DNA from 3 places in the Paenibacillus sp. PK3_47 genome. Region 3 is predicted to be linked to each of the others. Evidence: predicted binding sites of a transcription regulator. Region 3 holds the regulator's gene; each other region holds the start of a gene.

Region 1 (7,228 bases), 220 kb from region 3:
TAAAATCCGGTCCACTGCCAGGCATTGGTAATCAGAATAGAGAGCATGGCAAACCGTTCATCGGACAGCCAGTACACCGGATCAATGCCTGCCAAACTCAGCAGCTTGTTAAACAGCCCGATATTCGGTTCATAGATGAACCCCCAGAGGATGCCGATAACCGCTGTTGACATGATCGATGGCATAAATACAGCCGTCTTGTAGAGCCCTTTGAGCTTTTTGACATGCGAAATCAGCAGGGAAAAGAACACGATTAACGGAACCTGCACGCACACAGAGAAAAGAATAAACCAGCCGTTATTTTTCACCGAGGTCCAGAAGCGTTCATCTCCCAGTGCTTTTTCAAAATTGCTTATGCCGGCATATTTTACTGTGTCCGAAACGCCGTTCCAGCTGGTAAAGCTGTAGTAAACCGAACTGAAAATAGGATAGATAAAGAACATGATGAACAATACAAGTGCAGGAATGACGAACAGAATAAAAACCAGCGGATTTCTGAGTGCTTTGTTCATGACTACCTCCAAATAGCTGAAGCATATTTAAAAAAAGCACCCTGGAGCAAGCACCAGGGCACATTCAATTTACTGCCGTTTATTCCACAGCCGCATTTGCTTCTTCCTGGATCTTTTGCAGGGCTTCGCCCATCTTCTCAGGTGTCGTCTGCCCGCCGATCAGGCTTTGAATCTGAATATTGCTGATTTCGGTCGTTACATCCGCCTGTACCAGGGAATCAAAGGCCGGGAACGAGGACGCCGAATTATTCAGCACAGCCACAATTTCGCTCATCAGATCATCGGTAATGTTCTCATTCAGCACATTCTGGTCAATCTTCATCGCCGGCAGCACACCGTCTTCTACCAGGCCGCGCAGCTGCATTTCTTCATTGAACATATTTTTGATAAAAGATTTCACTGCCGCCAGCTGGCGTTCATCTTCCCCTGCGGCAGCCGAGAACCCGTAGCCGTTGTTCACATCGCGCATCAGGGCGGTCTGGTCGCCAACGCCGCCTTCGACAGCCGGAATATTGAAGAACCCTACTTTGCCGATCAGGCCTTCGCCGGACTGTCCCGGTTTGAACACGGAGGATTTCCAGGTGCCGTCATACATCAGAATCGCTTCACCGCTGGTGAACTGTGTAGTGTACTCGGCATACTCGAAGCCAAGCTCACCTTTCTTAAAGTAGCCCTTGTCTACCCACTCCTTGTATTTCGCAAAACCTTTGATCACATTTGGATCGTTCCATTTCGCCTCACCGGTTGCAAATTTGGCAGTGATGTCCGGACCGGCGTACCGCGACCACAGATGATTTGCCAGCATCAGCGGTACCCAACCGGCTTTGGATGCGCCTGCCATTGGCACTTTACCGTCAGCTTTAATGTCGGCCAGCTGCTGCTCCAGCTCTGCAAATGTAGCTGGAGCCTGCCAGCCTTTGCTTGTATAGTACTCTTTATTGTAAAAGAACCCTTCCCCGGAGCCGCCAATCGGCAGGCCGTAAATTTTGCCCTCATACGTAAACGGATCCAGGTTGGAGAATTTGTCTTGGATACCCAGCTCTTCGAGGATAGGGGTCAGGTCAAGCAGCTTGCCCTCTTTGGCATAAATTTTGGAGTCCGGGCTGCCGAACAGGTCAAATATTTCCGGAGGATTGCCGGCGGCCATCTCACCGCGCAGCTTTTCTTTGCGGTTCACATCTGAATCAACACCGTCCAGCTTGAACGTCAGACCGGGTACTTCTTCCTGTACTTTGCCGACGACATCCTCCAGAATGGCGAGCCGTTTCTGTTTGTCTGCACCCACCTGGGTATGGCGGATCGTCATCTCAAAAGGTTCTGTGCTTACCGGCTCTTCAGTGGCCGGGGCATTGGTTGCAGCACCGCCGTTATTTGTCGCAGCTGCCTCTCCATTATTGCCGCCGGCATTGTTGTTGTTGCCGCCACATCCGGCCAAAAGCGCAGACGTAACAAAAATCAGCGTTAACAGCAAAGTCATGCTTTTCTTCATTTCGGGTGACCCTCCCTATTTAATGATATCCCTTACAACTCTAATTATAGAAAACGGCATTTGTTATCGTAAGGTTAAGATTCATCCACTATAGGGATAAAAACCTCTAATTCAAGTAAATGACTAATTACCTTTCACCTTAAAATAATCCCTTAGCTTATCCGCATATACCACGCGCTCCTCTGCCGATAGGTGTCATCAGCACATGCCCCGGATTATTAGCCAGCCAATGCGAAGCAATGAAGGCAGTAATGAACTCATCCTTGTAAAATATATCCGCCGTCCTGGATTTTCCACGCTGGTTCTCCACCCCGCTAAGCAGCAGACAAAACGGACAATGATAATTTTCAGGTTCGTGTAACATTGCTGATAACCTCCGGTTCGTTAATGATTGTTCTCTGAATCCCTGCACACCAAAAAGCCGCCTCCACAGTACGCATTTACTGTAAAAACGGCTTTATTCTGTAGTTAAGCATCATACCAGAGCGGTCTGATTGCGTCCTTCTTCAATTAAGCGGTATGCGCGCTGCACTTCCTCATCGCTTGGTGAAGGCACCCCTTCAAGCTCATATGCACGGCCGAGCTCCTGCCATTTATAAATCCCCATTTGGTGATACGGCAAAATTTCAAACTTCTCGACACCTTTCAGTGTTCCGATGAACCGGCCCAGGTTCAGTAAATCTTCTTCTTTGTCATGAATACCGGGAACATATACGTGGCGGATCCACATTTTGCGGTTATGATCGGACAGCCAGCGGGCCAGCTTCAATGTGCGTTCATTTGATTTGCCGGTGAGCTTGATATGCGCTTCATCGTCAATATGTTTAAGATCCAGGAGGACAAGGTCGGTAACATCGAGCAAATCACTGATTTTTGAACCGTCATTATAGCCGTTGCTGTCCAGTGTAGTATGAAGATTCCAGCGTTTCTTTACTTCAGTGAACAGGTTTTTCACAAAATGGGCCTGCAGTGTAGGCTCACCGCCTGAGACCGTCAATCCGCCGCCGGAAGATTTATAATAATTCAGATAAGGTTCAATTTCCGCAAGTACCTGTTCAATGCTCATTTCTTTACCTTCATTAAGACCCCAAGTATCCGGATTATGACAATATTGGCATTTCAGCAGGCAGCCCTGCATGAATAGTACGAAACGGATACCAGGTCCGTCTACGGTACCGAAGGTTTCCAAGGAATGTATATGTCCATTAGCCATTAGGATGACATCCTTTCCATAAAACTTAAAATTTTAATCAATTTTCAGCAAGATTTTACCGCCCCTGAACCAAGGGCGGTATCACCTCACTGCTATTTCACTTTATACAGGAACTGTCGTACACAGTTCAATCAATTACATTGTACCGTGGAACGTACGGTTGATAACATCCAGCTGTTGTTCGCGGGTCAGCTTGATGAAGTTAACAGCATAGCCGGATACACGGACAGTCAATTGCGGATAGTTCTCAGGGTGATCCATAGCATCGATCAGCTGTTCACGGTTAAATACGTTAACGTTCAAGTGCTGAGCGTTGTTGTGGAAGTATCCGTCCATCATGAATACCAGGTTGGACTTCCGGGATTCTTCGTCTTTACCCAGCGCCTTAGGAACGATAGAGAACGTGTTGGAGATACCGTCTTGGGCATCTGAGTAAGGCAGCTTCGCAACAGAGTTCAAGGAAGCCAGTGCGCCTTTTTTGTCACGTCCGTGCATTGGGTTAGCACCTGGAGCGAACGGTTCACCTTTCTTGCGTCCGTCAGGAGTAGTACCGGTCTTCTTACCATATACCACGTTCGAAGTGATCGTCAGTACCGATTGAGTCGGCATAGCATCACGGTAAGTTTTGTGTTTGCGGATCATCGACATAAAGGTTTCAACCAGTTCAACAGCGATGCTGTCAACAGCGTCATCGTTGTTGCCGTAGCAAGGGAATTCACCTTCAGTTTCGAAGTCGATAGCGATACCTTGTTCGTTGCGGATCGGTTTAACCTTCGCGTATTTAATTGCGCTCAGGGAGTCAGCAGCAACGGACAGACCAGCGATACCGCAAGCCATTGTACGCAGGATGTCGCGGTCATGCAGCGCCATTTCAATGCGTTCGTAAGAATATTTGTCATGCATATAGTGGATGATGTTCAGGGTGTTGACATAAGTCTTGGCCAGCCACTCCATCATCGGTTTGAAGCGTTTCATTACTTCGTTGTAGTCGAGATACTCGGAAGTGATTGCAGGGAATTCAGGTCCAACTTGTGCTCCGGACTTCTCGTCTACACCGCCATTGATTGCATACAGCAGAGCTTTGGCCAGGTTAGCACGGGCACCGAAGAACTGCATTTGTTTACCGATACGCATTGGGGATACGCAGCAGGCAATCGCGTAATCTTCACCCCAGTATGGACGCATTACATCATCATTCTCATATTGGATCGCGCTTGTCTCGATAGAAACCTTGGCGCAATATTTCTTGAAGCCTTCAGGCAGTCTTTCGGACCACAGTACAGTCAGGTTCGGTTCTGGTGCAGGTCCCAGATTGTACAGGGTATGCAGGAAGCGGAAGCTGTTCTTGGTAACGCGTGTTGTTCCGTCTTCAGCCATACCGCCGATGGATTCCGTTACCCAGGTAGGGTCACCGGAGAACAATTCGTTATAGTCAGGCGTACGCAGGAATTTCACGATACGCAGCTTCATTACAAAGTGGTCAACAATTTCTTGTGCTTGCTCTTCAGTAAGAGTGCCTTCTTCAAAGTCGCGTTGTGCATAGATGTCGAGGAAGGAGGATACGCGGCCCAGGGACATTGCGGCACCGTTTTGCTCTTTAACTGCTGCCAGGTAACCGAAATATACCCATTGAGTAGCTTCCTTGAAGTTGTTCGCCGGTTTGGAGATATCCATACCGTGAGCGGCAGCCATTTCTTTCAGCTCGCCCAGAGCGCGGATTTGCTCTGACAGCTCTTCGCGCAGGCGGATTACTTCTTCAGTCATGGAATCCACTTCAAGCTCGGTCAATTGCTGTTTCTTGTCTTTGATCAGGAAGTCGATACCGTACAGGGCAACACGGCGGTAGTCGCCGATGATGCGTCCGCGGCCGTAAGCATCAGGAAGACCTGTGATAACGCCCGATTTACGCACGGCTCTCATTTCTGGTGTATATGCATCAAATACGCCTTGGTTATGCGTTTTGCGGATATTCGTGAACATTTCGATCATGTTGTTCGGAAGCTCGAAGCCGTAAGCTTTGGTGGCGTCGATCATCATCTTGATACCGCCGAACGGTTGAATGGAACGTCTGAAAGGTGCATCAGTCTGTACGCCTACAATTTGTTCCTTTTCCTTATCGATATAGCCAGGTGCGTGGGAAGTAATCGTGGAGACAGTGTCCAGAGAAACGTCCCATACTCCGCCTCTTTCTCTTTCTTCCTTGCTCAGCTGGGAGATAATCTTCCACAGTTCAGTAGTGTTGCTGGTAGGACCTACGAGGAAATCTTCGTTTCCTTCATAAGGCTTGATGTTCTTGGAAATAAATTCGTTTACGTCAACTTTCTTGGACCATTTGCCTTTTACAAAACTTCTCCAACCCGATTTCACTTCTTGTACATCTTTTTCAATCACCGACATGCTAAATCCCTCCATTTATATTTATTATATTTGTAGAGATCGCGGGCTTGAAGGTTAATCCCGTGTCTCGTGATCCCAACGCTATAGTTGTTATAAAATTCACAATCGTATCTGTATAACTGGGACCGTTCTTTATATAAACATTTTAGTTTATTTTCTGAAAAAGGACTGTGACAAATATCACCTTTCCGGTGATATTTGTCACTTCCTTTACGTCCCATAACAACCATTAAACTAATTTTCTATATAACAATCGCCAATTAATTATCGAATCTTCCGTAGAACGCGTTGCGGTACACATCAGCCAGCTCACTTACCAGCGGCAGCTTAGGGTTGGCAGTAGTACATTGGTCTTCAAATGCACGGTCAGCCAGGTAGTCTACGCGCGATTCAAAATCCTTAGGATCAAAACCGAGCTGCTGGAACGACTCTTCGATGCCCAGCTTCTTGTTCATTTCACGGATTGCATTGATCAGGCTTGTTACACCTTCTTCTGTAGTACGGGCAGGCAATCCAAGAATACGGGCAATTTCGGCATAACGCTCGTCAGCTACGAAGTGCGAGTATTTAGGGAACGAAGCGAACTTCGTAGGTTTTTTGGCATTGTAACGGATAACGTGCGGCATCAGGATCGCATTTGTACGGCCGTGTGCCGTATGGTATTGACCGCCCCATTTGTGCGCCAAGCTGTGGTTAATACCCAGGAACGCGTTAGCAAACGCCATACCGGCAAGTGTCGAAGCATTGTGCATTTTTTCACGCGCCAGTTTATCACCAGTAAGCGCCGATTTCTCAAGGTACTGGAATACCAGCTGAATCGCTTTGATTGCCAGACCGTCGGAGTAGTCACTGGCCATTACCGATACATAAGCTTCAATAGCGTGAGTCAGTACGTCCATACCTGTATCTGCAACAGCAGTTCTTGGCAGACTGTATACAAATTCCGGATCAACGATCGCTACGTCTGGAGTCAGTTCATAGTCAGCCAGCGGATATTTGGTGTTGGCACCGGCAGTTTTGTCGGTGATAACTGCGAACGAGGTCACTTCCGAACCTGTACCCGAAGTTGTCGGGATGGCAACGAATTTCGCCTTTTTGCCCAGGGTAGGGTATTTGTACACGCGTTTGCGGATATCCATGAATTTTTGTTTCAGGTTATTGAAGTCTACATCCGGATGTTCGTAGAACAGCCACATTCCTTTGGCAGCGTCCATCGGTGAACCGCCGCCCAGTGCGATAATGCAGTCCGGCTGGAATCTGTTCATCATAGCGGTACCTTTCTCCACGGTAGTGGTCGAAGGATCCGGTTCAACTTCCGAGAACACTTCAATCGCTACAGGAGTCTGGCGTTGGCGCAGATAGTGCTCAACTCTTTCAACATATCCCAATTTAACCATCATTGGGTCAGTGATAATGGCTACACGTGTGATATCAGGCATTTTGGCCAGGTATTGAGTGGATCCCTTTTCGAAGTAGATCTTGTCAGGTACTTTAAACCATTGCATATTCACGGTACGACGATTCACCCTTTTCACGTTGATCAGATTGATGGCAGTAACGTTCTGCGATACCGAGTTGCGTCCATAAGATCCGCAGCCCAGGGTCAGCGAAGGGATA
Region 2 (7,228 bases), 1.7 Mb from region 3:
ACAGCCAGATCAGAGCTCGGTCCTTTGCCAACGATGTCCCCCAGACAGAAGATCCGTGAAATGTTACGGCTCCGGATATCCGCAAGCACCGCCTGCAGAGCAGTCAGATTGCCATGTATATCAGAAATAATTGCGATTTGTTCCACAGTGGTTCCTCCGTTATCTATATAGATTGAACTAGTGATTCTTCTATTTAGAATGGTCGTGACTCCAGAGAACCTTTGGACTTCCGGCCGCTGTTGTCAGCAGATTTCTTTGATTTTACCCGTCTACGCGGTTGAAATCCGCAAACAAAGGCGGACGCTATCGCTCCTACAGTTCCAAACTTCTCCTCCGCCCTATTTCCTAATAGGATATTTTCAAGTTCAATCTTTATAGATGTTATTTTAATAATTAATGGAGCATTTTGACCCCGCTATATACTCTTCTCTCTGCGGTCGCCTGCTGGACCCAACTAAGCAAGTCAGCCCGGCTGAACAAAAACTGGTCATCCACCTTGATATAAGGAAGCCTCATACCTGTAAACACTCCGTTATTGCTTAGAATAGCATTTTCAGCTTTCATAATATTCAGTACCTGCTCTTCACTCAGTCCCAGAAATCCGGCGGTTTCCTGAATGGTCATCAGCGGTCCGGCCGTCACTCCGGCTCCGTTTTGGGACTGTTCCATATTCGCACTTCTCTCTTTAAGATCATTCCCGATCAGCAAACAACCGGTAATAAAAGATATTCCCAGCACAATGCTGGCCGCCAATACGGATAATAATGATTTGCTCTTCATAGGCATCCCCTTTTAAATATAACCTTACAGAGAACTTCATAAGCCGGCATCCCTGTCTTCTCCTTCGTAATCTTCCTGTGTCAGTCTAAACCATCTGGAATTATGTGTAAAGGAGCAGACAGGAAAAGACCCTGCCGAGGCACGACAGGATCTGCGCAATATATAATCCACTGGGGGGTGGAGATCTTTACTATACTCTTTCAACCTTAAAAACACCTAAATTCTTGCTGAAGGTTTACTTAAAATTGTCTGATTGACTTCACTTGTACACATCCTATAATGTTCAACCCCGTACAGCTGCAAAAAAAGACCGGATCAGGCTCCGGCCCTTAAAGCTTGCGCATCTTCCGTCAGGATACGGGAATCTGATTCACGATCTGGTCCAGTGTAACCTCCTGCAGTACGTTCTCCATAGCCTTCTGGGCCAGGGAAAATACCGGAACAATCGCTCCGGCGATGTTCTTCCCTACCGGACATTCCGGGTTCGGATGTTCATGCACCGAGAACAATGAGTCTTCCTCCACAGCATTGACCGCTTTATAAATCTGCAGCAGCGTAATCTCTGACGCCTCCCGGCTGAGGCTTGTGCCTGCCACTCCCGGACGGACATCTACCAGGCCAGCCTTGTGCAGCATACCAGTAATGCGCCGTATAACCACGGGATTTGTATTGACACTGCCGGCAATCCATTCGGAAGTACTTTTACCCTCTTTATTTGCATCTATTAAAGTCAAAATATGAATAGCAACCGCAAACCTGGTGCTGATGTTCATGTCAATCTCTCCTTTGGTGCCTCAAACAAAAAACAAGCATGGGATGTAACAATGATAGTTACATTCTGAACCATTGTCAATCTTGCAGCGCTGCCTTTTATTGCTTCTCAATGATGCCCTGCATAATATAGGGGTAATCAATCTGCTGTTTCACCGCAAGCATGGCCTCTTCTCCCGCCAGAAGCGACAGCACATACAATCCCATGTCAATGGAAGTTGACACCCCGCCGCCTGTGAGAAGGTTACCGTCTTTTACGATCCGGGTTTTGATCACACTTGCACAGTACGGCTTCAGCAGTTCATAAGCAGAAGGATGCGTTGTAGCACTCCGCCCCTGAAGCAATCCTGCAGCACCGAGCAGCAGGGAACCCGTACATACGGATACTTTATACTGAACGTCCGCCGCGCCGCGCAGCCAGTCAAGGAAGCCCTCATCATATCTGAGCTGTCTCGTTCCCATGCCTCCAGGCACAAAAACCATGTCATACTGTGATAAATCCGGCAGCACCTTTCCTGCCCTGACAGTCAGCCCCAGTTCATCCGTGATCTCTTCTGCAGGCGCACATATGTCCCACTCCAGCCCTTTTCCTGCTTCAAATTGTCCGAGCCGGTATATGACATCGTAGAAGCCGGCAAAGTCAAGGAACGTGATTCCGTCAAAAAGTATACATGCGATCCGCAAGCGGCAGACCTCCCTTGATATTATAGGATGGCAGTGATCAAACGCCGGTCAGAATAACGGGCTTGCCTTTGGTTACCACAATGGTATGTTCATACTGGGCTACCCTGCTGTTGTCGGCAACGCTGAGGGTCCAGCCGTCCGGCTGCTGCTCCACGAAATCAGCTCCGGTCGAGAGGAAAGGCTCAACTGTTATAACCTGGCCTTCTTTAAGCACAGCCCCGGCACGCGGATTATAGTAAGGCAGGATTTCAAAAGGCTTTTCATGCAGGGATTTGCCGATTCCGTGGCTGCACAGATTGCGGACAACCTTGTACCCGCGTTTGCGGGCTTCCAGCTCCATTACCCGGCCGATCTCATTGACCTTCATCCCGGCTCTGAGATGGTTGATGACGCTCATCATCGTTTCTTCTGCACTGCGGCATAAATGTACGATCTTCTCATTATAGGGCGGCAGTTGAAAAGATGCTCCGGCATCTCCGTAATATCCGTTCAATTCCAAAGATACGTCGATGTTAATTAAATCACCAGCCTGTATTACTCTGGAACCCGGAATGCCGTGAGCCGCTTCTTCATTCACACTGATGCAGGTGGCACCCGGAAAATTATAAGTCACCTGCGGCGCCGAATTGGCCCCGAACTGCTTCATGATCTCCGCACCGATTGCATCCAGCTCGGCAGTTGTCATCCCGGGCTGTACACTTTTTCTCATCTCGGCAATCGTGTGGCCCACTACTTTGCCCGCTGCCTTAAGTCCTTGCAGGTCTTGCTCGTTATCGCAGATCATATATTCATATTCCTCTCATCGTAGGTTAGCGGGGGATCTATTTTTTATTTCTCAGTCATAGACATCCTTTGATTATACCATTTATGAGTAACAGAATAAACTGATGGCCAATTCCCGTCTGCTTATACAGCAGCGCAACATTTCCCCCACTAAATATATACTTCTTATACGCACAAAAAACCGGCCCTCAAGGGCAGCAAGCCGCCCCGGCCGGTTGATATGTACACGTCTAAAGGTAAGAAATGGCTTGTCTAACGGATGGCACCGACAGTTCTCAGCCAGGCATCAGCAATGAGCGCATGACCGGCCGGTGAAGGATGAACGCCGTCTCCTGCCCAGTAGGCCGGTGCTGCTTTGACGGAAGCGGCTGCAAAAAGGCCGTCCAGCGGAACGAGGAGTGCACCATACTCACGGGCGAGTTCCCGTACGGCATGAATTTTCGGATCAAGATCCCGGCGCCAGCCCTTGCGGTCTTCCGGTACCGGCAGCACAAATGGTTCAATCAGCACCAGACGGGCATCAGTGGCTTTCTTGGTCCGCTCAATCAGGTCACGGTATATTGCTGTAAATTCCTCTGCCGTTGTTTCCTGTCCGGAATCATAGTAACGCCAGGTGTCATTAATGCCTATATAGATTGAGACCCATGTCGGATTCAATTCGAGGCAATCCTTCTCCCAGCGCTGCTGCAGATCAATGGCACGGTTGCCGCTGATTCCGCGGTTGATGCAGGTGAGATTCTTGTCCGGATACTGCAGTCCAAGACGCGCAGCAGCCATCAGTGCATAACCTGTACCCAGCGAAGAAGGGTCCCCATAATTGCGACCGCAATCCGTAATACTGTCCCCGATAAACAAAATGATATCGTTTTCTTTAAATGCCATCTGTAAAGGCCTCCTATGGAATTTCTTAGGGTATAAAGCAATACCATTATAGCAAAACACTGCCTGTGAAAACACTTTCAATTTATGAAAACATTAAATTTAGGTACTCAAAAAATCCCCTTCACGCATATGAAGGGGATTTGCGGCAAATCAATGATTATGCCTGCCTCTTAGTAAGCAAGACTGAACAGCGCATGGATGTGGGACAGGTAACGGATGTTACTTGCTTCCTTCATCAACGTCGCAGGCAGACCTTTCAGCGGAGTCGAGTTCCCGCCCACGATGGCCACACCGTCTTTACGTCCAAGACTGGCGAGTGTACCGGAGTTAATCGGGCTGAACACATTAAAGGATTTATTGTTCAGGTGTGCAAACAGGTTATATCCGATCAGCTCACCCATCTGCCAGGCGATTTGTGCCGTTGGCGGATATGGACGGCCGTCCGGCGCAAACAGGACCGCGCTGTCACCGGCAACAAATACATCCTTGTGGGATGTCGATTGCAGGAATTCATTTACAGTGGCACGGCCGCGGTTCACTTCAAGACCGGATTCGCCAACCAGCGGATTCCCTTGAACGCCGCCGGTCCATACAAAAGTATTGGCGACAATTTTTTGTCCGTCCTTCAGGTCAATGACATTGCCGGCTACATTTGTAACAGCCAGTCCAGTCAAGAATTGAACTCCACGGGCAGCAAGGCTTGCAGTGGCGCGTTCAATCAGGTGGTCAGGCAGTACAGGAAGAATTTTTGGTCCTGCTTCTACAAGCATGAGCTTGATTTCCTGCTGATCAACCCCATATTTTCTGGTGAGCTGAGGCAGCACATCGGCAATTTCCCCTACAAGCTCTACGCCGGTCAGACCGCCGCCGCCGATAAGGATGGTACCGTCAGCCGGGTTCTTCGTTCTCGAGTATTCACGGATGCGGTCTTCGATATGCGCATGAATTTTGTTGGCATCCTCAGCGGATTTAAGCACCATGCTGTGCTCTTCCAGTCCCGGTATACCGAAATAAGCGGTTACGCTGCCCAAACCTACAACAAGCGCATCATAAGTGAGGGTCGAACCGTCAGACAGCTTAACCTGCTTGTTGTCTGCTGAGAAGGACTTTACCTTGGCAATTTTCAAATCGATATCTTTGCCTGCGAACAGCTTGGAAAGCGGCATGGCAACAGCTTTTTCCGCTACGCTGCCTGCGGCAAGACGATGAAGCTCAGTGATGATCTGATGGGTAGGATACTGGTTGACAACAGTCACTTTCGCTTCGGCTTTGTTCATATATTTCCGTACAGTTAAAGCACTCAGCAAACCGCCGTAACCTGCTCCAAGAATAACGATGTGTTTTGACATTTGATGTTTCCCCCGTTCTTTGCGTATGAAATATTAAGGTCTATTTACTCTGGCTGCGTTCGCCGCTGACTTGAAGATAGGCGTTCATGAAACGCAGAAGCTTCTGAACCTGCGGATCCTTGATCATCTTCATCAGACCAAAAAGGCTGATGGTCTCGCTGCTTGCTTCAGCGCGGTCCTTCGCCTCAATTACTGTAGCTGCCATATTCTTAACCGAACCTACTACCGGCTCGGAAAGCTCCTTGATTGCACCTACCGTATCATTTTTAAGTACTTCGTCCGTTGCAACCGATTGTACAAAGTCAACAGATTTGCTCAGCACGCTCACAAGCTGTGTAATCTGCGGAAGCTGCTCGATCAGGACGGTCAAAGATTCCTGAACCTCGGGCTTCAAAAGCTGGTCCAGAACATTCTCATTGGTGTTAGACTTCGTTGTAACTTGTTCTGGATGTGTCTGATTGTTTGATTCTGACATTTTGTGCTCTCCTCTGCATTAGCTTAACTGCTTAAATAATAAAACACATACTCCATTCCACTATTATAACACCTATTATGTTATAAATGTCACAATCTTTTTGCCTTTAGACCCTAATTTTGTGATTATAATCACTTCTCTTGTGAAATATTTAATAAATTACATGCTGTGTAATGATAATTTTTCCATAATGCTGATTTAGTTATTGACGCCAACTCCCGCCCATGATATCTTTAGCAAGTAAGTAACTAATAGTAAGTTTATTTATAAATATTAGCTATTTATGATTACTAACCCATACATACCGTAAACGGAGGCATTTAACATGAGTACCTTTTCAGAACTGGTTCAAAACCGCCGATCCGCAATGAATTTTGTAGAAAACATCAGTATTCCGCGTGCAGAGCTGGAGGAAATGTTCTCCCTTGCCCGGCTCGCTCCTTCCAGCTCCAATCTGCAGCATACGCATTATAAAGTCATCACTGATCTGGTTCTGAAGGAACAGCTACGCAAGGATGCCAACAATCAATATAAAATTCATACCGCTTCTGCTGTTATCATGGTATATGGAGACAAAAATGCCTACCTGCAGGCGCCGGAAATCTACAGCGGTCTTAAGCTGCTTGGTGCCATGAGCCAGGCGGAGTATGACAGCACCATCCAATCCATCAATGATTCATATATCGGGAATGACCAATTCCAGCGTGATGAAGCCATCCGCAATGCCTCGTTGTCAGCGATGCAGTTTATGCTGATTGCTAAAGATAAAGGCTGGGATTCGTGCCCGATGATCGGTTTTGATCCGGCGGCTGTTAACGCTACACTCGGTGTACCGGACAATTTCGTTCCTGCACTGATGATTACGATCGGCAAAGACAACAAGCACAAGATCAGACCCCGCGGCTACCGCAAGCCTGTTCATGAATTTGTCGAGTTCATCTGATCTATAGTCTTTACTTGTGTAACAAAGGGCATTCCGGATCAGTACCGGAATGCCCTTTGTGTTTGTGCATATTTGCCGGCTTATTTGGCATACTGAAGAATGGCTATCGCTGCCCGCTCTCTTCTGTCCGTGTCACTGCTGTGCAACGCCTCCCGGAGAACAGCTATAGCTTCCGAGATGATAGCTGCATCGACTTTGACGTTATTACCCGCGTTCTCCGCGCTGCCTGCTGTTTCCGCAGATGAACCGGCGATCCACAAATCCAGCCTTGCGGATGGCAGCGTTCCTGTGTAGCGGGAGACAAATGCTTCTTCGGCCAGCAGCTTGCTGATCTCAGGATTTACTGCTGTACGCGGCAGGCTTTTCAGCCAGGTTACGCCCCGCCGGTGGCAGCGGCCGTCCTTTGCCTGATCAAAGGTATCGTCATAGAAGTAATCTCCGAGATCACCCAGATGGACCCATTCCCCGTCTGCAACCACCACATAATCGCCATCCTCCATACTATGAACAAACGTATCCAAAGCCTCTGCCGCAGCTTCGATCTCCGCACCTGGAACCGCT
Region 3 (7,228 bases):
GCAACAGAGAACATGGCCTTATCCCAATACTCATCCAGCAGATCATTCGATTTCTGAGTCACATCCAGCTTAAGTGAACGGCCGCCAATAGCCGACTTTCCTTCCAGGTTCACGTACTGCACGAGCTCTTTCAATTTGGTGCCTGGTGCAAGATCAAGTTTCAAAGTGACCTGGTTGCGGTTAATAGTTATATGTGAATCATTAACTCCTTCATAGGATGATACAATTTTCTGCAGCGGCTCCTGTACAGCAAACTGGCGGTAAGCATACCAGCCCCCGAACAACAGTGCAGCAGACAACAAAGACGTCAGCAGTACAGGTACAAGACGAAGTTTCAATGAACGTCCTCCTCTCAATGATGAACAGCATTATTACTATATTTATGTTAAACCAAACAGCGTGTCTAGCGCTCTTCCGAGACTGACATGCTCTTAAGCATGTCTTAATACAAATAGTAGTATATCACAGGTGTATATACGATTTATAATATAATTGTGAAAATATTTAAAATTTTTGATACTAATTTTTGGGTTGACAAACCGTCTTCTCCTCTATATCGGCAAAAAGACATGGATGATTAAGCTCTCACCATGTCTTTTCGGTATATATCTAATGCTATACTTTATGTACATCAATCACTCAAAGCGGTGAGCAGACCGGCACTAAAGGCTAAGACAGGCAGTGCTAACAAGAAAGACACCAGGGCGAATCCCTGAAACTTGACTCCTTTGCGCCCGTTTCTTTTTCCCGACCAAATCATCAGGAGCCCGGCAGCCAAGCACATCAGATAGACTGTAAAATAATGCAGTTCAATCCCCCCCCCGTTATGGCATTAATGCCCTTAAATCAGCATAAAAACAGCAGGCGGCCGTCTTCCCGCCCCCTGCTGTACATTCTAGTAACGCCCTAACTTTTAGCTGTTCGGTAAGCTGTACCCTTCCCCGATGGCTGCCCCGTCAGCAAAGCGGTAGAATTTGTAGTAATACCGCTCTTTATCCCTGTAAAACACCTGCCACGCATATTCCCCGTTATAGACTCCCGGCAACAGCCGTTTGATCTCAACTCCCGGCAGCTCGGCCGCTAGGGCCGTACGGATCTGTTCTTCCGACGTTCCGCCCGCAACTTCCGCCGCATAAATATCATTTACGCCTCCTGCAGGCTCGCCTTCCGTAGTAAAACGCACCCAGACCATCATTTCCGTCCCCGCACCGTTCTGGCCTGTAACCACCCAGTAAATCGCGTTTTCGTCCCAGACGGACTTCTTCGCTTCAGTAATATCAGTCAAGCCTGCCTGGTTCATGGCGACTTCCTCAGCTTTACTGCGTTCATTCCACTGGTCCTTCATGATATAGGCATAGAACTGGCTTAATCCGAACAGCAGGAGCAGAAACAGGGCTATGCCAAGCAGAAGCCATTTTCTCCTCTTCTTCAAGTGCAGCTCCCTTTCCTTATATTACCGTTTCAGCAGCCCTTCAAAGGTCTCCTGGGCTTTGCGGCGGATTTCTTCCTCATCCAGGGTCAGGCATTGACCGTGCTTCACAACCTGCAGACCGTTCACCCAGACATGCTCCACATCCTTGGCACTGGCCGAATAGACCACATGGGACAGAAGATCCGTATGCGGCAGCAGATGCGGCTGATCGATATCGATAGCGATAAAATCCGCCTTCATTCCCGGTGCAAGCCGGCCCACATTGTCGAGGAACACCGACCGGGCACCGTATTCGGTAGCCATCAGCAGCGCCTCAGGTGCCGGAACCGCTGTCGGGTCTCCGCTTACCCCTTTATGAATGAGAGCAGCGAGACGCATTTCTTCAAACATGTCCAGGTTATTGTTGCTGGCCGCACCGTCTGTTCCAAGAGATACGGGAACACCGGCTCTCAACAGCTCCGGCACACGTGCCACACCGCTGGCGAGCTTCAGGTTACTTCCCGGATTATGCGAAACCCCGACCTTGTAGCGGGCGAGAATGTCAATTTCCTCATCGTTCAGATGAACGCCGTGAGCGATGATTGAAGGACGCGTGAACATTCCCAGCTTCTCCAGGTGAGCCACAGGGCGCAGGCCGTAATCAGCCGCATTCTGCTCTACTTCATGACGGGTCTCGGACATATGTGTATGCATCGGCAGATCCAGATCATGGGCTGCCTGTACAAATTTCACGAAAAAGTCGGGAGGACAGGTATAAGGGGCATGCGGCGACATCATCGTGGTAATTCTGCCGTCCGCCTTGCCGTGCCAGTCTTGTGCAAACCGGATGGCTTCCGCGAGCTTATGGTTCTGCACATCCTCCGGGCACAATCCGATGACACCGCGCATCAGCACTGAACGGATGCCGGATTGCTCAACTACCCGGGCTACCCGGTCCATATGGTCATACATGTCCAGGAAGGTGGTTGTACCGCCCTTGAGCATTTCCAGGACAGACAGAGCTGTACCCCAGTATACATCTTCACCGGTGAACTTTTCTTCCATCGGCCACATTTTTTCCTGCAGCCAGGCCTGCAGCACCATATCATCCCCGTAGCCGCGCAGCAGGGACATTGCCGCATGACCGTGCGTATTGACCAGACCAGGCATGAACAGGAGCCTGCTGCCGTCTATCGTGCTCACACCGTCTTCAATAACGGGCTTCTCTTCTCCTATGTACGTTATCAAATCGTTTTCTATAGTCATGTATCCGTTCAGAACCGGCTGATGGCTTCCCGGAACCAGAAAACGTCCGTTAATGACTGTCTTATTGCTGCTCATTTGCTGTTTCTTCCTTTCCATCGTGCAAATAATAGGCCAGACTCTGCAGATCGGTCGTAAAATCGGCCGCATGTATCCGGATATTGGACGGGGTCTTCAGGATAACCGGGGCAAAATTCAAAATGGCTTCAATCCCTGACTCCACCAGAATATCTGCTACAGCCTGGGCTTCACTGTCCGGTACCGTAATAATACCGATGCGGATTCCCTGCTCACGGATCGTTTTGCCCAGCTCTTCCATAGGCTGGACCGTCAGAGAGTTGATCTTCTGCCCGATCTTGGGTGCGTAAGAATCAAATACGGCTGTGATCTTCATCGTATCCTTCAGATAAGCATTGTAATTGGACAGGGCGTGACCGAGATTACCGGCACCTACCAGAGCCACGTTGATCTGCTGGTCCAGCTTGAGGATGTGGCGGATTTTTTCGATCAGGTAAGAAACATCATAGCCGATGCCCTTGCGGCCAAAATCACCAAAATAGGCCAGGTCCTTGCGGATCTGTGCCGGATTCAGGTCGAGCTTCTGCCCCAGCTCCTGGGAAGACACGGTAGCGATTTCACGCTTTTGGAGATCATTCAGGAATCGCAGGTATACAGGAAGTCTGCGGACAACCGCCTCAGATATTTTTTCCGATTTCATGTATTCTCCTCCTAATGTAAGATGAACAGTCAATATATAGATCATAACCGTTAATGCGGTGAACCTTATGTTACCAGGAACACATCTCACAAAGCACCGCACTAACGGACTAAAGACAATGATATAAATATAAACAATGGCATGACGGGTTAATCAGCAGGCGGCAAGCCGCCAGCATTAGCAGTCGTTCAGGAAGCGCCGCCGTCATCCAGCCATTCCGCAATCCGCGGAACCATCTGATCGGTCAGCATATGCTCCATCTTTGGTCCCGGCAGCGAATACAGGAAGTACTTGCCGTAATTGGACTCAATCACTCTCGTATCATAGACGATGACAATTCCGCGGTCCTGGGCGGTACGCACCAGACGTCCGAAGCCCTGCTTGAACCGGATCACCGCCTGCGGCACAGACATTTTCATGAACGGATTTTTCTTCTGGGCCTGCAGCAGCTCCGCTTTGGCTTCGGCCAGCGGATGGTTAGGCGGCTGGAACGGCAGTCTGACAATCGCCAGGCAGGTCAGCGCCTCACCGGGAATATCTACGCCTTCCCAGAAGCTGCTTGTTCCAAGCAGCACTGCGGCCGGACTGTCCTGGAAACGCCGGATCAGCTTGTTGCGGCTGCCGCCCTCGACGCCCTGGCCCAGCACGGCAATTTCTTCTGAAGCAAGCACCTCCTTGAGCGGTTCATACACCTGCCGCAGCATGCGGTAGGAGGTGAACAGCACGAGCATGCGCCCCTTGGTAGCCACTGCCGCTTCGGCCAGGGAATGGACAAGCTTGTCGACAAACCTGGCATCGCCTATGCTGCCCTTGACGCTCGGAAAATCACGCGGAATAACAAGCAGCGCCTGCTCCCGGTAATTAAACGGGGAAGGCAGCAGTGCCGTCATCAGACGGTCCTGTTCAGCCGCTTCATTAAGACCGAGGTTGTCAATCATGAATTGGAAGGACTTGTCGACAGAGAGCGTGGCCGAAGTCAGCACAATGCTCTTTTTCTTATCGAAGAAAAGCTCCTTCAGCTGGCCGCTGACATCTACAGGTACAGCATACAGCTGCAGCGACTTGCCGCGGTAGTTCCCGCTGCCTTCCATCCAGTAGACATTATTCTCATCGTTAAGGCCCATAAAGAAACGGATCTGTTCACGGATAGACGCCAGGTCCTTGAACAAGCCGCTGATATCTGTGACCAGGCTGTCTGAGGACGACTGGCTCTCGCTCTCCCGCATCTCACTGAGCATCTTGTCACCCTTGCGGATGATATCACTGAGACTCAGATGCAGTGTATTTTCAAGCGGAGCGAGCTCCTCCCACTCCTTGGGCTTTCTGCCGGGATGGAGGCGGGTAACAAGCTGTCCGGCTTCACCTGCGGCTGCGTCGCTGCGTTCAGGGAGCATGGCGAACAGCTTGTCGCTCAGCGTGTCCCAGGTCTCCTTGACTGTCAGAAGATCAGGGTAGATCCTGTCGATCGTACCGCTCCACTCCGAAGCCTGCTCGCTGCCTGAAGACTGCAGCATCTGGCGCAGCGCCGGCAGCTGACCGCTGCGGCTGTCCTTATAGAGCCGGGTAAGCGTGTGGGCCACAGTGAAATATTTCATCTGCATTCCAAGATGCTTGCCGGCCACATCCTCCAGATGGTGCGCCTCATCGATGACAAGGTGCTCATAAGCAGGCAGCAGCTGGTGTCCCGCCTTCACATCCGCGAACAGCTTGGAGTGATTGGTAATGACAACGTCAGCAATTCCGGCTTCATGCTTGGCCCGGTGATAATAACATTTGCGGAACCACGGGCAGGCACGGCCCAGGCATGAATCCGTGTCACTGGCCACGGTCTCCCAGAAATCGCCGCCCCTGCCGTTCAGATTCAGCTCCTCATCGTCGCCCGACTGCGTCTGGGTCAGCCAGACTAACATTTGGGCAGCCGTGAGCGCTTCTTCCCTGGGACTTACGAAGTCCTTTTTATTTATTTTATGTTCAAACTTGCGCAGACACAAATAGTGCCCTCTTCCCTTGAAGATTGCGGCTTTGAACGGAAACGGCACGACGCTCGTCAAAAGCGGGAGATCGCGCTCGCGCAGCTGGTCCTGAAGATTGATCGTATGCGTACTGACCATCACCTTCTGATCGGTGCGGACACTCTGGTAGATCGCCGGCAACAGATAACCCAGCGATTTGCCGGTACCTGTACCTGCTTCTATCAGCAGATGTTTGTCCTCCTGAAGCGCCGTGTTGACCTCACGGATCATAATCTCCTGGGCCTCCCGGCTTTCATACTGCGGCAAAGCATCCTTCAGCCGCTTGGTCACTTCATCCATATAGTCCGTAAAGGATACGTTGTCTACAGGATTTCCGGGCATATCCTCCCTTGGCGGCGCCAGTTCAGTCCAATCGCCGACGGCAAGTGCCAGCTGACGGTGAAAGGTCAGATCGCCTTCCGGCTGAAAGGTCTCCATTTCCCGTTCCTGCTGCAGTCCTTCAAAGAACCAGGCCAGGTCGCTGTCTTCCCCCTGAAACAGCTCGTTAATCCGCTGTACGGTCAGCAGAGGCAGGCTGTACAATTCTTCCAGACACTGGAGAAGCACAAGCGCTGTTGCTTCAGCATCGCTATCCGCCTGGTGGGGACGTTCATGCGTAATCCCGAAATGGGCACTCACTGCACCAAGCTGGTAGGTCGATAATGAAGGAAAGCATATTTTGAGAAAATCGATCGTATCCAGAATCCGCCCCTGAAACGGCAAATATCCACATCGGTCAAGCGCATTCTGCAAAAAATGAAAATCAAAAGCTACATTATGCCCGACGAGCACCACATCATCAAGCAGCGGGACAAGCTCCATCATCATCTCATCCAGCTCGGGCGCATCCCGTACATCGTCGTCAGTAATCCCTGTCAAGCCCGTTATAAAAGGAGGAATCGGTGTTCCGGGCTTGACGTAGGAACCATATACCCGGGAGATGGTCCGGTCTTCTTCTATAATGGCAAGGCCAACCTGGATAATCTCGCCCACAGATTGGGTTCCCGTAGTTTCAAAATCAAGCACGGCAAATTTCATTATAAGTTCTATTCCCTTTCACTTGAGACTCTTTATCAGCATAACAGAAGTTACGAAAAAAGGCGATGCACACCGACAAGCCCGGGTGAATGCATCGCTTGAATGACAGGCTATAATTACAGAAGCGAAACAAGCTGATTACCGAATTGCAGTGTCCCGCCCCTTCTGCGGCAAACCTCCAGATTGACGTTAGGCTCAGGAAGAGCGGGGTCATGCATTAACGAAAGGCCGAACAGCTTGCGGGCTTCAACATAACGTTCCTGGGAAGCCCTGATGCAGCCGAGCGCATTATAAATCATCGCCTTAAGCTTGTTCTCACGGATCAGGGTTAGCATATGCTCCAGATGCCCCCAGGCCGTGTCCCCTTCATTCTCCTGCAGGCAGGAAATGGCCAGGTACAGCCGGGCAGCCAGACTGTCCGGATACCGTGCAATGACTTCATTAAACTGGTCGATGCATTTCCGGTACATCAGCAGCCTGTAATATCCCTGCCCTCTGACAAAAGAATCCATGGCGAGTTCAGGGGCCTCCTCCTTCACCGGATCTTCTTCAGGCTGCAGGGTAACATCCGCCTGTTCCCGGAAATGGCTCAGCTTCTCGGCAAAAGCCAGCCATTCATCCATCACATTGTCACTAAGCCTGTGAAGCATGTTGTATTGGCATAGAAGGTCATCCCGCCTCGCCCCGTCTGCACCCGGGTATTCAGCAGCGATCTCCTGAAGCATCCTGTTCATCTCAGCAAATAAATGTTGAAACACAGAACATCCCCCCTTACTGAAAATGAAA

What was found. The regulator Rex, encoded in region 3, represses fermentation and respiration genes when NADH is low (regulators of the CRP and FNR family bind a similar motif). The targets are predictions, from matches to a motif close to TTGTGAAATATTTCACAA.
Region 1: a site for Rex is predicted at 5,699-5,716, ahead of pflB (formate C-acetyltransferase). Genes of this name have one in related genera too.
Region 2: a site for Rex is predicted at 5,865-5,882, ahead of C2I18_RS23720 (DUF1641 domain-containing protein). Genes of this name have one in related genera too.

What each region holds. Positions count from the first base shown of each region.
Region 1 is NZ_CP026029.1:586,021-593,248, forward strand. It holds gene C2I18_RS02825 (carbohydrate ABC transporter permease) at 1-512, opposite strand, end outside; gene C2I18_RS02830 (extracellular solute-binding protein) at 592-2,001, opposite strand; gene C2I18_RS02835 (hypothetical protein) at 2,159-2,365, opposite strand; gene pflA (pyruvate formate-lyase-activating protein) at 2,477-3,214, opposite strand; gene pflB (formate C-acetyltransferase) at 3,350-5,611, opposite strand; gene adhE (bifunctional acetaldehyde-CoA/alcohol dehydrogenase) at 5,872-7,228, opposite strand, start outside.
Region 2 is NZ_CP026029.1:5,463,200-5,470,427, reverse strand. It holds gene C2I18_RS23755 (metallophosphoesterase family protein) at 1-146, opposite strand, end outside; gene C2I18_RS23750 (helix-turn-helix domain-containing protein) at 394-780, opposite strand; gene C2I18_RS23745 (Rrf2 family transcriptional regulator) at 1,131-1,553, opposite strand; gene C2I18_RS23740 (DJ-1/PfpI family protein) at 1,651-2,235, opposite strand; gene map (type I methionyl aminopeptidase) at 2,273-3,019, opposite strand; gene C2I18_RS23730 (SGNH/GDSL hydrolase family protein) at 3,271-3,900, opposite strand; gene C2I18_RS23725 (NAD(P)/FAD-dependent oxidoreductase) at 4,071-5,249, opposite strand; gene C2I18_RS23720 (DUF1641 domain-containing protein) at 5,290-5,724, opposite strand; gene C2I18_RS23715 (nitroreductase family protein) at 6,050-6,667, shown strand; gene C2I18_RS23710 (hypothetical protein) at 6,748-7,228, opposite strand, start outside.
Region 3 is NZ_CP026029.1:362,270-369,497, forward strand. It holds gene C2I18_RS01680 (hypothetical protein) at 1-338, opposite strand, end outside; gene C2I18_RS01685 (cell wall elongation regulator TseB-like domain-containing protein) at 914-1,432, opposite strand; gene C2I18_RS01690 (amidohydrolase) at 1,454-2,752, opposite strand; gene C2I18_RS01695 (redox-sensing transcriptional repressor Rex) at 2,739-3,392, opposite strand; gene dinG (ATP-dependent DNA helicase DinG) at 3,581-6,442, opposite strand; gene C2I18_RS01705 (tetratricopeptide repeat protein) at 6,559-7,200, opposite strand.